DNA from 3 places in the Bacillus sp. XB1 genome. Region 1 is predicted to be linked to each of the others. Evidence: predicted binding sites of a transcription regulator. Region 1 holds the regulator's gene; each other region holds the start of a gene.
What was found. The regulator NrdR, encoded in region 1, represses ribonucleotide reductase genes. The targets are predictions, from matches to a motif close to AACACNATATATNGTGTT.
Positions count from the first base shown of each region.

Region 2: the regulator NrdR is predicted to act here: its motif matches at 3,296-3,313, upstream of ACK1U5_RS00600 (anaerobic ribonucleoside triphosphate reductase).
Region 3: the regulator NrdR is predicted to act here: its motif matches at 2,014-2,031, upstream of nrdI (class Ib ribonucleoside-diphosphate reductase assembly flavoprotein NrdI).

Region 1 covers NZ_JBNRIL010000002.1:272,969-278,035, forward strand. Annotated here, with positions in the region: gene ytaF (sporulation membrane protein YtaF) at 1-89, shown strand, start outside; gene coaE (dephospho-CoA kinase) at 141-743, shown strand; gene ACK1U5_RS16700 (glyceraldehyde-3-phosphate dehydrogenase) at 853-1,881, shown strand; gene speD (adenosylmethionine decarboxylase) at 2,272-2,655, shown strand; gene nrdR (transcriptional regulator NrdR) at 2,939-3,400, shown strand; gene ACK1U5_RS16715 (replication initiation and membrane attachment family protein) at 3,553-4,962, shown strand; gene dnaI (primosomal protein DnaI) at 4,996-5,067, shown strand, end outside.
Region 2 covers NZ_JBNRIL010000001.1:99,726-104,792, reverse strand. Annotated here, with positions in the region: gene ACK1U5_RS00615 (S1C family serine protease) at 1-45, opposite strand, end outside; gene ACK1U5_RS00610 (response regulator transcription factor) at 249-926, opposite strand; gene nrdG (anaerobic ribonucleoside-triphosphate reductase activating protein) at 945-1,397, opposite strand; gene ACK1U5_RS00600 (anaerobic ribonucleoside triphosphate reductase) at 1,394-3,253, opposite strand; gene plsY (glycerol-3-phosphate 1-O-acyltransferase PlsY) at 3,479-4,075, shown strand; gene ACK1U5_RS00590 (HesB/YadR/YfhF family protein) at 4,184-4,474, shown strand; gene ACK1U5_RS00585 (acyl-CoA thioesterase) at 4,501-4,920, opposite strand; gene ACK1U5_RS00580 (glycosyl hydrolase family 18 protein) at 5,030-5,067, shown strand, end outside.
Region 3 covers NZ_JBNRIL010000001.1:2,295,634-2,300,700, forward strand. Annotated here, with positions in the region: gene nrdE (class 1b ribonucleoside-diphosphate reductase subunit alpha) at 1-1,619, opposite strand, end outside; gene nrdI (class Ib ribonucleoside-diphosphate reductase assembly flavoprotein NrdI) at 1,606-1,965, opposite strand; gene ACK1U5_RS11770 (hypothetical protein) at 2,443-2,760, opposite strand; gene ACK1U5_RS11775 (hypothetical protein) at 2,860-3,054, opposite strand; gene ACK1U5_RS11780 (GNAT family N-acetyltransferase) at 3,384-3,962, shown strand; gene ACK1U5_RS11785 (hypothetical protein) at 3,998-4,600, opposite strand; gene ACK1U5_RS11790 (hypothetical protein) at 4,689-4,844, opposite strand.

The DNA.
Region 1 (5,067 bases):
GAACGGTTTTATCGAATATGAAGTGGTTACAAAAATTTACATTCCTGCCTGGAGTATTACTCATTATTATTGGAATTTGGAAAATGTAAGTATGGGCGTGGAACATTAGTTTCGCGCCTTTTATTATGAGGAGGATTATGATGACAGTAGTAATTGGATTAACAGGAGGCATTGCAAGTGGAAAAAGTACAGTGTCTCAAATGTTTCGTGAACTGAGCATACCAGTTATTGATGCAGATATTATTGCACGAGAAGTTGTAGAGCGAGGAAAACCAGCATATAACAAAATAGTAGAAGTATTTGGAACGGAAGTGTTACAAGAAGATGGAGAACTAGATCGTCCAAAACTAGGAAGTGTCGTTTTCTATAATGAAGAAAAACGATTGCAGTTAAATAAAATTGTTCATCCTGCAGTGCGTGAGGAAATGAATAGGCAAAAGGAAATGTACATAAAAGAAGGTATGCAAGCGGTTGTGTTAGATATTCCTCTCTTATTTGAAAGCAAATTAACAAGTCTCGTTGACCGCATTTTAGTTGTAGCGGTTAAGCCGCATACGCAATTAGAACGTTTAATGAAACGAAATAACTTTTCAGAAGAAGAAGCAACAGCTCGTATTCAATCTCAAATGCCGTTAGAAGAAAAAGTGAAAAATGCAGATGAAGTGATAAATAATGATGGCACAATTATGGGAACGAAAACACAATTGCAGGTAATTTTAAAGAAGTGGAACATTATTGACTAAAAAATTGCGAAATTAATGAAAATGCTTAGTGACATATCCCCTTTTTGTGTTATACTATTATTGGGATTGGAGATAAATAGTATAACGCATTCAAGGGGGATAACATATTATGACTCGTGTGGCAATTAATGGATTTGGACGTATTGGGAGAATGGTATTTCGTCAAGCAATAAAAGAAAGCGCATTCGAAATTGTAGCAATCAATGCAAGCTATCCATCTGAAACGTTAGCACACTTAATTAAATATGATACAGTTCATGGCAAGTTTGACGGAACAGTAGAAGCATTTGAAGATCACTTATTAGTTGATGGAAAAATGATTCGCCTTTTAAACAACCGCGATCCAAAGGAATTGCCTTGGACAGATTTAGGTGTTGAAGTTGTAATTGAAGCAACTGGTAAATTTAATTCAAAAGAAAAAGCAATTCTTCACGTTGAAGCTGGAGCGAAAAAAGTAATTTTAACAGCGCCTGGTAAAAATGAAGATGTAACAATTGTAGTTGGTGTGAACGAAGACCAATTAGATATTACAAAACATACTGTTATTTCAAATGCATCTTGTACAACAAACTGTTTAGCGCCTGTTGTGAAGGTGTTAGATGAGCAGTTTGGAATTGAAAACGGTTTAATGACGACAGTTCACGCTTATACAAATGACCAAAAAAATATTGATAACCCACATAAAGATTTAAGAAGAGCACGTGCTTGCGGACAATCAATCATTCCGACAACGACAGGTGCTGCGAAAGCGCTAGCAAAAGTTCTTCCACATTTAAACGGAAAACTTCATGGTATGGCACTTCGTGTACCAACACCAAACGTGTCTCTTGTTGATTTAGTAGTAGATGTAAAACGCGATGTGACAGTTGAAGCCATTAACGATGCATTCAAAACTGTTGCAAACGGTGCGTTAAAAGGTATTGTAGAATTCAGCGAAGAGCCTTTAGTATCTATCGACTTTAATACAAATACACACTCAGCTATTATTGATGGTTTATCTACAATGGTAATGGGTGATCGTAAAGTGAAAGTACTTGCTTGGTATGATAACGAGTGGGGCTACTCTCGTCGTGTTGTAGACCTTGTAACGTTAGTTGTTGAAGAGTTAGCGAAACAAGAAAATGTGCAACACATTTAAGTGAATAAGGGAGGAGAGGGCAAGGCAACATTTGCCCTCTTTTTTTAATTTTTTCTGAAAAGGAAAAAAATTATATAAGTATATTTAAAAAAGTGGACATACCACGAAGCGTTGTGATTACTGCATTTGTGAATCGTTTATTTTTTTTAGGGAAAAGTAAAGAGGAAAATATGACAGAAAATCGAAAAAACTGTTGTTGCAAAATGAAAATAAACAAAGTATACTAACACTCGTAAACTTAAGAGCTGAGGTACGTAGTCACTACTTAAAGGGTTAGGACCTCTCTGGACTAACTTTCCCCCGTGGTAGTGGAGCAAGCCAAATTGCAAATTAGTTTTCAATTCGAACAGTTAGAATAAATTTACAAGGGGGAACTGTAGAATGGATACTATGGATACGATGGGTCGTCACGTGATTGCTGAACTTTGGGATTGCGATTTCGACAAACTGAATGACATGCCGTATATTGAACAATTATTTGTGGATGCAGCACTAAAAGCTGGTGCTGAAGTGCGTGAGGTTGCTTTCCATAAATTTGCACCACAAGGTGTAAGTGGAGTAGTAATTATCTCGGAATCACATTTAACAATTCATAGCTTTCCGGAGCACGGTTACGCAAGTATTGATGTTTATACTTGTGGGGATCGTATTGATCCAAATGTTGCTGCAGAATATATTGCAGAAGGTTTAAACGCGAAAACGCGTGAGAGCATCGAGCTTCCTCGAGGAACTGGTAGCTTCGAAATTAAGCAGAGAGAAACAAAAGCTCTTTAAAAAAGAACATAATTGATTTAAAATGTAAAGAGGTGTATAATGCACCTCTTTTTTAGTTTATAAAAAAGGAAAAATATAACGTACTCGTTAGTTGAATAAATTGGATTCTTGCAAATGAGGTAGTGCTCTATATACCATCTTATTTTTAAGGATGAGATGATAAAGTGATGCGCTGAAACTTAAAGTGGTAAGAGAGTTAGAATGAGTTATATAATATTGTATATATATTTTAGGTGAAGTGAGTAGAGAAAAATAAAGAGTATAGTGTAAAGGAGTGAATGTATTGCGTTGTCCATCCTGTTCTCATAATGGTACAAGAGTGTTAGATTCGCGTCCGGTAGACGAGGGGCGCTCTATTCGAAGAAGGAGAGAGTGTGAAAGCTGCTTAAGTCGCTTTACGACCTTTGAAAGGGTAGAAGAGTCACCTCTTATCGTTGTAAAAAAAGAAGGCACACGAGAAGAGTTTAATAAAGAAAAGATTTTACGTGGTTTAATTAAAGCGTGTGAAAAAAGACCAGTATCTTTAAGACAATTAGAAGAAGTAACACAAAGCGTGGAACGTGAACTGCGTAATTTAGGTATATCAGAAGTGAAAAGTGATATGATTGGTGAAATTGTCATGGAAGAACTTCGCGATATTGATGATGTTGCTTACGTACGTTTTGCTTCTGTATATCGTCAATTTAAAGATTTAAATGTATTTATTGAAGAATTAAAAGATATACTGCAAAAAGAAAGAGAGTAGAAGTTGTATTTTATTCTCTTTACATACCGTAAGTAATAGGATAAGAGAGCTAGAAGCGCAAGCTAATAGCTCTTTTTCACTAAGAATTTATATAATGAAGATAGAACGAATGAAGTAGAGGATAGATTGGATGAGAGAAAGGAAAAGCAAGAATGGAAAAACAGTCATGGATGGAGCTATTGCCGATTGATCGTTATAAAGTAAGTGCGAAAGGGCTACTGCACAATTACGACCGAAAAGTGTTAACGATGTTGTATCAGCCGTTAATAGGTAGTAGAGCTTTTAGCTTATACATGACACTATGGGGAGAGCTAGAGCAAGATCGTGTATTTGGAAAAGAGAATACGCATCATTCCCTTATGGTGACTATGCAAATGCAACTTCCTGAAATATATGAGGAACGAGTAAAGTTAGAGGCAATTGGGCTATTGAAGGTATATATTAAGAAAGAAAAAGATATTCGAATGTTCATATATGAGTTGCAACCACCTTTATCTCCGAAGCAGTTTTTTGATGATATTGTTTTAAGTATCTTTTTATACAATCGATTGAGCCGGACAAAATATAATCAAGTAAAGCAATATTTCTTAGAAGAAGAATTTGATTTTGCTTCTTATGAAAATGTTACGCGTTCTTTCAATGATGTGTTTGGTTCGTTTAATCCAGGACAGCTTGAGCATGCGCAAGAAGACCTTCGTATTCCAAAAACGACAACTATGCCAAGTAACGAGAAGGGAGACGCTCCGAAAGTTTGGAATGATTTCTTTGATTTCTCTTTATTTGTAGATGGATTGTCCGCTCTTGTTCCTAAAAAGGCGATTACAGATCAAGTGAGAGACTGCGTTATAACACTTGCTTACGTGTATGGTGTAGATGTGTTATCGATGCAAAATATCGTTCTTGGTGCAGTGACAGAGATGCAAACAATTGATACGGAAAGGCTTAGAAAAGGAGCGCGCGATTGGTATCAATTTGAAAATGGTCAAGCATTACCGGTATTAAGTGAAAGAGTACAGCCTCATGCTGCACGTACGATGAAAGAGAAAGAGCCTTCATCGCAAGAGGAGATGTTAATAAAGCAGCTAGAGGAAATCTCGCCAAAACAACTATTGAAAGAGATTTCTGGTGGTGCAGAGGCAACGAAAGCGGACTTGCAGATCGTTGAAGATGTCATGATTAATCAAAAATTGACACCAGGAGTTGTGAATGTACTTATTTATTACGTTATGCTACGCTCAGATATGAAACTTGCGAAAACGTATGTCGAGAAGATTGCTGGGCATTGGGCACGTAAAAAGGTCGGTACAGTAGCGGACGCGATGGCGTTAGCGAAAGAAGAGAACCGTCAATATCAAGAGTGGGCTGAGACGAAGAAAAAAGGCCGTACGGCGAAGAAAACGGTGCGGAAAGAAATGGTGCCAGATTGGCTTAAGGAAGAAGAGCCGAAAGAACAAGAGAAAGAAACAGAGAAGAAAGATACAAGTGTAGAAAAAGATGCAAGTACGCTAGAAGATGAAAGAAAACGACTAGAAGAAGTGTTAAAAAAATATAAGCGTGATTAATAGAAGAGAATGAACGCTCTTTGAGGTGAGAAAATGGAGCATATTCAAAATTCATTTGCAAAATTAATGGAAAATGAAAACTTTAAAAATAGATATGAAGTACTA
Region 2 (5,067 bases), on a different contig from region 1:
TTCACTATGCTCTTCATTTAAATTTGGTCCGTCGTAATATCCCATGTTTTATTTCCCCTCTCTGGTGAATTCGTATTTTCAGTATAGTCACGTTTTGTGTCCTTCTTGTGAACTCATCGTGAAATCTAATTAAAAAAATACTCCTATCTAACATTGTAGACAAAAAAAGTATTTTTTGTACATTCTACCTTCAAAAGAGAGTATAAAATCGCCATTTCCCTAGGCTAAATTACACAAATCGTTCTAGATTATTCTTCAAATTTATAACCAACTCGAATAACAGTACCGATATGCTTCGCTTTATCTCCTAGCTTATTTCGAAGTTTTTTAATATGGGTATCAACCGTTCTGTCATCACCGTAATAGTCATATCCCCATAACTGATCTAATAAATGTTGACGTGATAACACGATTCCTTTGTTCTCCATTAAATACACAAGAAGTTCAAATTCTTTATGTGTCAATATAATTTCTTCTCCATCTACTAAAACAGTTCTAGATAGACGATTTACTTCTATTCCAGCTAAAGACATAGCATTTTCTTCCGCTACTCCTACCGCACCATCCGCACGTTTCAATAACGTCTTTGCGCGAGCTACTAATACTTTCGGGCTAAATGGTTTCGTTACATACTCGTCTGCACCTAATTCGAAACCTAGCAATGTATCATCCTCATCCGAACGTGCTGTCAACATAATAATTGGTACTGCTGATTCTTTTCTAATTCTTCTACAAACAGACCATCCATCTATTTCCGGTAACATAATATCTAACATAATTAAATCAATTTCATGCTCTGCAAATAACTCTAACGCTTTTTTTCCATCTTCTGCTTCGATTACTTCAAAGCCTTCATTACGAAAATAATCACTAACAATTTCACGTAATCTTCTTTCATCTTCAACAAGCAATACTGTTTTATTCATATAATCTATCCCGCCTTTTTACTCTTTCAATCGAATAATACGTTGATTGGAGCTTCCGCGAAATGGAAGTGTTAAATCTTTTTTCTCAATTTCAAACCTTCCATCGACTAAAACATCCCCATAATGTAACAACTCTATCATATCATTATTTTGAGAACTCTGTATCTCTTCTAACGTATAACCTGTATACATCCATAGGTTTTTTTTCAAATCTTTCACGATTTTTGCTACCTTTTTCACTTCAGCAGCTTGAAAAAATGGATCTCCACCTGAAAATGTTACATCAGTTAATGGATTACTTGCAATCTCTTTCACAATTTCTTCTACTGTCATTTCCGTTCCATTGCAAATATTCCACGATTTCGGATTATGGCAACCAACGCAACGATGCGGACAGCCCGCAAAAAACACGACTGTCCGCAATCCTTCTCCATCTACTACACTATCATGAATAATATTCATCACTTTCATTTATGTTTCACCCGATCTATCTCTTCACTACGTTTCGCACTATTCCACTTCGACATATCTCCTACAAGATAGCCTGTTATACGGCGAATTCTTTCTATATTAGCCTCATCTTTATTCCCGCAACTTGGACATTCATTCCCAATAACCCCGTGATAACTACAGCACTTACAACGGTCAACAGGATGATTAATTGAACCGTATCCAACGCCATGTTCTGCCATGGCTTGTACAATTTGTTTTAATGCCTTTTTGTTATGCATTGCTGCTCCATCTAGTTCAATATAAGTAATGTGTCCTCCATTACAGAGAGCATGGAACGGGCCTTCTAAACGGATTTTATTTATCGCTTGAATGTTATAATAAACTGGAATATGGAATGAATTCGTATAGTAATTATGGTTCGTTATACCGTTAATTTCACCAAATTCTTCTCTATCTTTTTTCACAAACTTCCCTGATAATCCTTCTGCTGGAGTTGCAATTACTGAGAAATTCAGTTGATGTTCTTCTGTCGCTTTATCCATTCTATCTCTCATAAAGGAAATAATTTCATACCCAAGTTTCCATGATTCTCCATCTTCCCCATGATGCTTTCCTGTTAAAGCTACTAAACATTCCGCAAGACCGATAAAACCAATACTTAACGTCCCTTGTTTTAAAATCGAGGCTACGGAGTCTTCAGGCTGCAACGTTTCTCCACCACGCCATACACCTTGTGAATATAAAAACTGAAAATCTCTTGCTCGTTTCGTACATTGATACGCATATCTTTCTAATAGCTGCTTAATTCCTAAATCTAAATAATAGTTTAGCGCTTCAAAAAACGCTTCTTTTGAACCACTAATTAACGCTAATTTCACTAAATTAATAGACGTAAATGATAAATTCCCTCTACCAATCGCTGTTTCTTCTCCATGTATATTAGACATAACACGGGTACGACATCCCATGTAACATACTTCACTTTCTGGTCTTCCATCATAATGCACTGCATTAAACGGAGCATCTAAAAATGAAAAGTTAGGGAATAATCGCTCTGCGGTTGTCTCTAATGCTAATTCAAATAAATCGTAGTTCGGATCACTTTCTTCAAAATTCACACCTTTTTTCATCTTGAAAATTTGAATCGGAAAAATCGGTGTCTCTCCTTTACCAAGTCCAGCTTGTGTCGCTTTTAAAAGTTGTTTAATTAACATTCTTCCTTCTTTTGATGTATCTGTTCCGTAATTAATAGAAATAAACGGTACTTGTCCTCCGCCCCTACTATGCATACTATTCGAATTATGAACGAAAGCCTCACACGCTTGATACGTATCATTTTCCGTTTCTTTCCATGCGAATTCTTCTATTTGTTCTTTCGTAAGCGGATATGATTGTAATCGTTTTTTATGTCTCTCAATTGTTTTTCGTACATAAGGTGCTAAATCAATATCAAAGAGTGCAAACGATTGACCACCATGCTGCATATTTTGATTCGCTTGAAAAATAATAGACGAAAGAGCCAATGCACTTTTAATGTCTTGCGGTTGTCTCATATGTCCATGTCCAGTATGAAAACCGTTAGCAAGCATTTGCGCTAACGGAATTTGTGAACAAGTCGTCGTTCCTGTTGCATAAAAATCTAAATCATGTGGATATAATATATTTTCATTTATCGCTTTTTTCACTTGATCTGACAATAAATTCTCAACAGCATAATATTTTGCACTCTCAGATGCGAACGTTCCCATTACGCCCATTGGAGAGCGGCCGTCTACATTTGCATTTTCTTGCATCAAATCTTGTTCATTGCCGTGGACTATTGTCTCAAACACTTTCATTAATTCTTCTTCTCCACGTGTATTATTTTGTAACATTTATAACCCTCCACCAATATGTTGTTATCTTTTGATTAAAATGTTACTACATATAGTCTTACTGTTTCTGTGAGAAATGTAACATTACTGTGAATTTTTTTTCACGAAATAATGAATTTTTCATTTACAAAAAAGAAATGTGCTCTTTACAAATGTATGGTACAATATACGGGAAAAACTCTTTTTACCCTTTATCAACACATTTGAATAAAGGAGACTGAACTTATGGTTACTACATATCTTTTATTTATCGTTGCCTACTTACTTGGCTCGATTCCATTTGCACTAGTTGTTGGAAAAATCGGCTACGGAATCGATATTCGTGAGCACGGGAGCGGTAATCTAGGCGGAACAAACACATTCCGCACATTAGGGAAAAAAGCAGGTTTTACCGTTACAATTGCTGACATTTTAAAAGGGACATTAGCAACAAGTCTACCAATGATTTTCGGATTAGATATTCATCCACTATGGTTCGGGTTAGCGGCTGTTCTTGGACATGTCTATCCAATCTTCGCGAAATTCCGCGGTGGTAAAGCAGTTGCAACTTCTGCTGGGGTGCTATTATGCTATTCACCAGTTGTTTTTGCAATATTGGCTGTTGTATTTTTCACCCTTTTATTTACAACAAGATACGTATCACTTTCTTCTATGGTAACAGCAGTTGTTGCTGTTATTGCATCCATTGTTAGCGGGGATAAAATCTTCATTATTGCGATGTGTTTATTAGCAGGTATGGTTATTTATAAACACCGTGCAAATATCGGACGAATTATAAATAAAACTGAACCAAAAGCAAACTTTTCAAAAAAGCAAAAATAAGATCGGAACCCACATAACGCAAAAAGAAAACGTGAAGCATATTAATAGCGTCTTTTTGCGTTATTTTTTATACTAAAGAAAAAGCAACATAATTTGGAGGAACTATACATGAATCTTTCCGTAACAAAAGAAGCAGCACAATGGTATAAAAATGAATTAAACTTACAATCAAATGAAACACTACGCTTTTTCGTACAATACGGTGGTTGCAGTACTGTGCAAAAAGGACTTTCTTTAGGGATTCGTAAAGATGATCCTGCACATCCTGCTGTTCAAATTCAAGAAGAAGGTATTAACTTCTTTATTGAAGGCGATGATGAATGGTTCTTCGATGGACATAATTTATCTGTTACACTTAACGAAGGTGACGACTTCCCACAATTTAATTATGAAAAATAAAAAAACGTGGCTTCTGCCACGCTTTTTTATTTTTTCTTAATTTCCTCATATTTCGCATACCAATCAGGATATAACTTTTTAAATGATACAGGGCGGAACCCTTCTTTTTTCGCACAAATATTCGTCGTACTTGCAGTAATACAAAGTTCACCATCACCATTATATATTTCATATCCATATACAACGCGAAGTGGGCTCACAGTATCTACCCATGTTTTTACGATTGCTTTTTCTCCGTAACGCATCGCTTTACGGTATGAAATTTGTAAATCTAACACAGGAGAAATAATTCCTTCTTTCTCCATTTCAACATATGAAAAACCTAAATCTTGTATAAGTTTCGTGCGACCTAACTCAAGCCACACTAAGTAGTTTGAATGGTAAACAACACCCATTTGATCTGTTTCCGCATAACGGATTTCAACTTCATGTTCTGCTACAAACATATGTATTCGCCTTCTTTCACTTCTGCTACCTTGCATACATTTAATCATAATACAGTGACATCAAAAATAAAATAAAAATAGTGAATCTTTTCCCGAAAGGAGCAAGCATATGATTCAAATTGTAACGGTTCGTAGCGGTGATAGCGT
Region 3 (5,067 bases), on a different contig from region 1:
AGTTGCTGAACTTTTTCAGTTACAGGACTGTAATCTGTCGTTTCATACTTTTCGAAGTATGTGCCATTCGCATAATCAGATTTATCGAAGTCTTTAAATGTCTCGCCTTTTTCTGTAGCGATTTCCATACTTTTCTCAATAGAATAGTAATTTAACATCATAAAGAATGTACGAGCGAATTCTTTCGCTTCTGCACTTTCATAAGCGATTTTATTTTTTGCTAAATATCCGTGTAAGTTCATTGCTCCAAGTCCAACTGAATGAAGCTCGTCATTTGCTTTTTTCACAGTTGGTGCATTCGGAATAATCGTCATATCAGAAACAGCTGTTAAAGCTTCCATTCCCGCATGAACTGCTTCACGAATTTCTTTATTTTCCATTACGTTTACGATATTTAACGATCCTAAGTTGCAGTTAATATCACGACGGATAATGTCATCTGTACCGTAATCATTTATTTCTGAAGTTTCTTGAAGCTGGAAGATTTCTGTACATAAGTTCGACATCTTCACAGTTCCAATATCCTTCAATGGATGTTGATTATTTGCATTTGATTTAAACATTAAGTATGGGTAACCAGACTCAAGCTGAATCATAGCGATTTTAATAAGCATATCACGTGCACTAATATCTAGTGGCTTCTTCTTCACTTTCGGATTGCTCATTAATTCATCGTACATTTCATCAATGTCAATATCATCTAAATGCTTGCCATATTCTTTATAAACCGTATAAGGCGCGAAAACATGGAAAGGTTCGTTTTTCTCAGCAAGCTCAAAGAACTTACTTGGAACGATAATTCCGATTGATAGAGACTGAATACGGCTCTTCTCATCGGCATTTATTTTTTTTGTATCAAGGAATTCAATAATATCCCAATGGAAAATGTTTAAATATACTGCACCGGCACCTTTTCGTTGGCCAAGCTGATTCGCATATGAAAACGAATCTTCAAGCAATTTCATAACAGGTACTACGCCACTTGCAGCGTTGTCGATACCTTTAATTTGCTCACCACGTGCGCGTAGCTTAGATAAGTTTAAAGCTACTCCCCCGCCGATTTTTGATAATTGCATCGCAGTATTAATGTTAAAGCCAATTGAATTTAAGCTATCATCCATCTCTAACAAGAAACAAGACACCATTTCTCCTCTTCTGCTTCTTCCCGCATTTAAAAAGGTTGGTGTCGCTGGTTGGTAGTTTTGTTTTACAATCATGCTTGCGAATTGTCTTGCTTTCGAAACATCACCGCGTCCTAAGTATAATGAAACAATTGCTACACGATCTTCATAGCTTTCTAAGTATTGTTTTTGATCATTCGTTTTTAACGCATAATCTTTGTAGAACTTAGATGCTGCCATATAAGATTGGAACTCGAAGTTTTCACCATAAGCGATGTTATATACTTCCTCTACTTCCTCCAAGCTATACTCGTCCAGAACGTTGTAATAGTAATCATGTTCTTTCATATACTCCATTCGCTCTGCCACGCTATTAAAAGGAACGGTATTCTCTCTAGCTTCTTCCATAAAGACTTCTAATGCCTCTTTATCTTTATGAAGCTGATAAAAACCGTCCTGCATTTGCGTGATTTCATTATTCAGTTCAATGTGTCGCAATCTCCCGCACCCTTTCCTTAAAATATTCTACATCGTTATTTGTTCCAGATAACTCAAATTTTGATACAATAGGCACTTCATATTTAGTAGAAATCTTGTCAGCACTTGCACCGAACATGTCTCCCCAGTTACGATTGCCGCTTGCAGATACGCCTTTTAATTTTTCATTATTGCGCTCTAAAAAGTCTAAAACACGTTCTGGTACATTTCCAAAACCTGTTGTATACGTAATAAGAATAAAGTCTTCATCTATTACTAGATCTTCATCAATTTGAACGGCCGGCATATTTAATTTGTGAATGAAACGCTTCACGTTTCCTGTCATAGAATCATATGCAACTAACATTTCCGACCCTCCCTCTCAAATCTATATTCTCTATATGTTGTTCTTGATTTCTCTATATATTGTATTACGTTTCAAAATAAGACACAAGATATATGTATAAATTCTTTCTTTTTTTAACTTTTACTTTTCGACATGATAGCCGTTTTTTTTCAATACAATGACTATGAAACAACATTCTAAAACTCATGTCAATAAAGTGCTTTTCAAAAAAGTTGTCAACGAATTTAACCTTATTTTTAAAAAAGTTAACAATATATTTTGTCATAAAACGGTAGATGCTGAAGAAATATATTTCTCCAGCATCACGCAAAAAAGAACAGATATGAAACTATAATCTGCTCTAAAAAACGATTACATTTATCAAATTTACCTTATTAAATATATTATACATATACTTTCGTTTTTCGTTACATACTAAAAGATAACTATTATAGAAAAAGATTATTATTATGGAACTTCAATTTATTTATGAAAAGTTTATTCAGAGTACTCAATGCGCAAAATATCTTTTACAAATATATGATGTGGATTTTCATCTTTATCAAGCATTGTACATACAGGAGCCTCTTCATCAAAGTATACAATCAGTCCTTCTACGTACTGATATGTATGTTGAACTTGTACAGTTACTTTAATTTCTATTGCTTCTTCATATGCTCTTTTTATTTTCTGAAGCATTTTTGCTGAACATTTTCGTTTCTCTGGATACATAACCATTCCCATAAATCGATTGCCGGCTCTATCTTTCCACATATAATCCCAATGTGGTAAAATGCCTTGTTTAAAATCGCCCATAATTCCCCTCTCCTTTATCTTTTATTTATCCCGCATGAAACGTCCGTTTGGTGAAGGCTACTAATCAGTGAGAGATGCCCTGCTGATCAAAATTCTCCTTTATGAACGTGGCGTTTCTGAATATGTATAAATCACTTGCCCGCCTCGCTGTGCGTTACCAATGAAATGCTTAAAGTCTTCTCTATTTACAACAACTTCTCTGAACGTATAAAATACATCTTTCGTAACAACATACTCCTTTATTTCACCATTTTTTAGCTGATCTAAAATTGTATTTGCTAATTCTTTATCCATGTATTTCACCTCTCTGCAATATTTTATCTTATATTCTATGGGTCAACAACTGTAAATTTATCCCGCTATTTGCAGGTAGTCCGATTGGTGTTGACTACTAATCAGTCGTAGAATGAACAAAAAATCTTACTGATTAACGTTTCACTTTATCTCGTTGTTATGCCATGATTTTATTTTCGTTATTTCGCAAACAATATTGTTTTACTATATGTCCACTAAATATCATATACTAACATAGCTACTTCTCTATATCAAACATTTCGGCATTCAATTATGCAAAGTTCCATACCACTATGCTACAATATACAAATAGAACTAGGAGGGATACTATGATTCGGAAAGCAAAAAAGACAGATGCAATGGCAATAGCTCCTTTATTGTATAATGCTCTGCATGAAATTGCTGAAAAAATCACAGGTAGCACAGTTGAAGCAGAAGTATTACTAGGACTTGAGACATGGTTCTCAAAAGAAAATAACCGTCTGAGCTACGAAAACTGTTTTGTCTATGAACAAGACGAGAGTGCAGTTGGAATTATTGTCGCTTATCACGGTAGTGAAGCAACACAGCTTGACGCACCAATTGTATATCACTTAAGAGCATTACATAAAGATGAATCAATTACGTTAGAAAAAGAAGCTGAGCTTGATGAGTATTACATTGATACATTATCAGTTTCAAGTGCACACGGCGGAAAAGGTATAGGTTCTAAATTAATTGAAGCTGCCGAAATCTATGCAACTGAAAAAGGGCATAAAAAAATCGCTTTACTTGTTAATTTAGAAAACAAACGCGCCTATTCACTATACGAAAAGTTAGGTTATAAAAAAGATGAAATTGTTATGCTAGTAGGGGAACCTTATGCTCATCTCGTAAAACCATTAAACGTCAAAATTTCTATATCTTAAAAAGAAAGCACACGATTTATATAAATCGTGTGCTTTTATGTTAAATTTGTATTTAATATATTTCCATCCATCGCCTCGTGAAACGTATATGTTGTACATCCCCATGGCTCTCTGTGCAAAATAGGAGAACCAGACCATCCCATCGCTCTCAGTTCGGCACCAATCATTACATTCACATAATTATGACCTACAAGAGCTATACTTCCATGTACGAGAGCATAACGATGTAACAGGTAAGCCGCTTGCCTTACCCTCTCTCTTACTTCCTTATAAGACTCAACACCTTTATGGTAGCCAAGTATCCATAATGTTCGTCCAATGAACATCCATACCTTAATTGTGCATTTCAACCACTTCGGAGCAAAAAAGCATGAAGGAACTTCAGCTTCTCTAAAAAGAGAATTTTGCATAAAAGATAAAGAATCCGTCAATTCAGCTGCTGATTGTACAGCACGCCTTTGATCACTTGTTAAGACAAATTTCGCTGCTTCAATTGCCTCTATTGTTTCTATCGGCATTTTAGCTTTTTGTATCATTGACTCGGAATCATACTGTTTCATCCATTCGTGAAATGAATTAATTGTCATCGGTTCTCTTATACGACTTAAACAACCATGACGAATAAAAGAAATCTTCATTCTTTTCACTCTCCATTCATCACTTATGAACTCTATTATGCACTAGTTCTAAACATCATACCACGCAAGAAAATAAAGTTATATCCCTTTACATCTCCCCACCACTATCATGTGTTATCGAAGCATGGATACCATCCATCCCATCAAAATATGTACTCGTATCATATTGACGAATCTTTTTTAAATGCATATAAGAAAATAAAAATAAAATTAAAGCTATAACACTCCCCACAAATTCAAACATCATTTTACCGCCTCTAATTTCTCCCACTTCAGCAGGTTATTCTACTTTTTCATTATACCTCGATATAAAGATTCTCGCATTTTTGCTATTTTTTCTAAAAAACATGGATTTTCTACATATTTTCTTACAAAAAGTGAATATTTTTCGAATTTTTACTTTGGAAACATTTACAAAGTAGGAAATATGGTTCAAAATAGGAGGAAATAAAAAAACCCAAATTTAT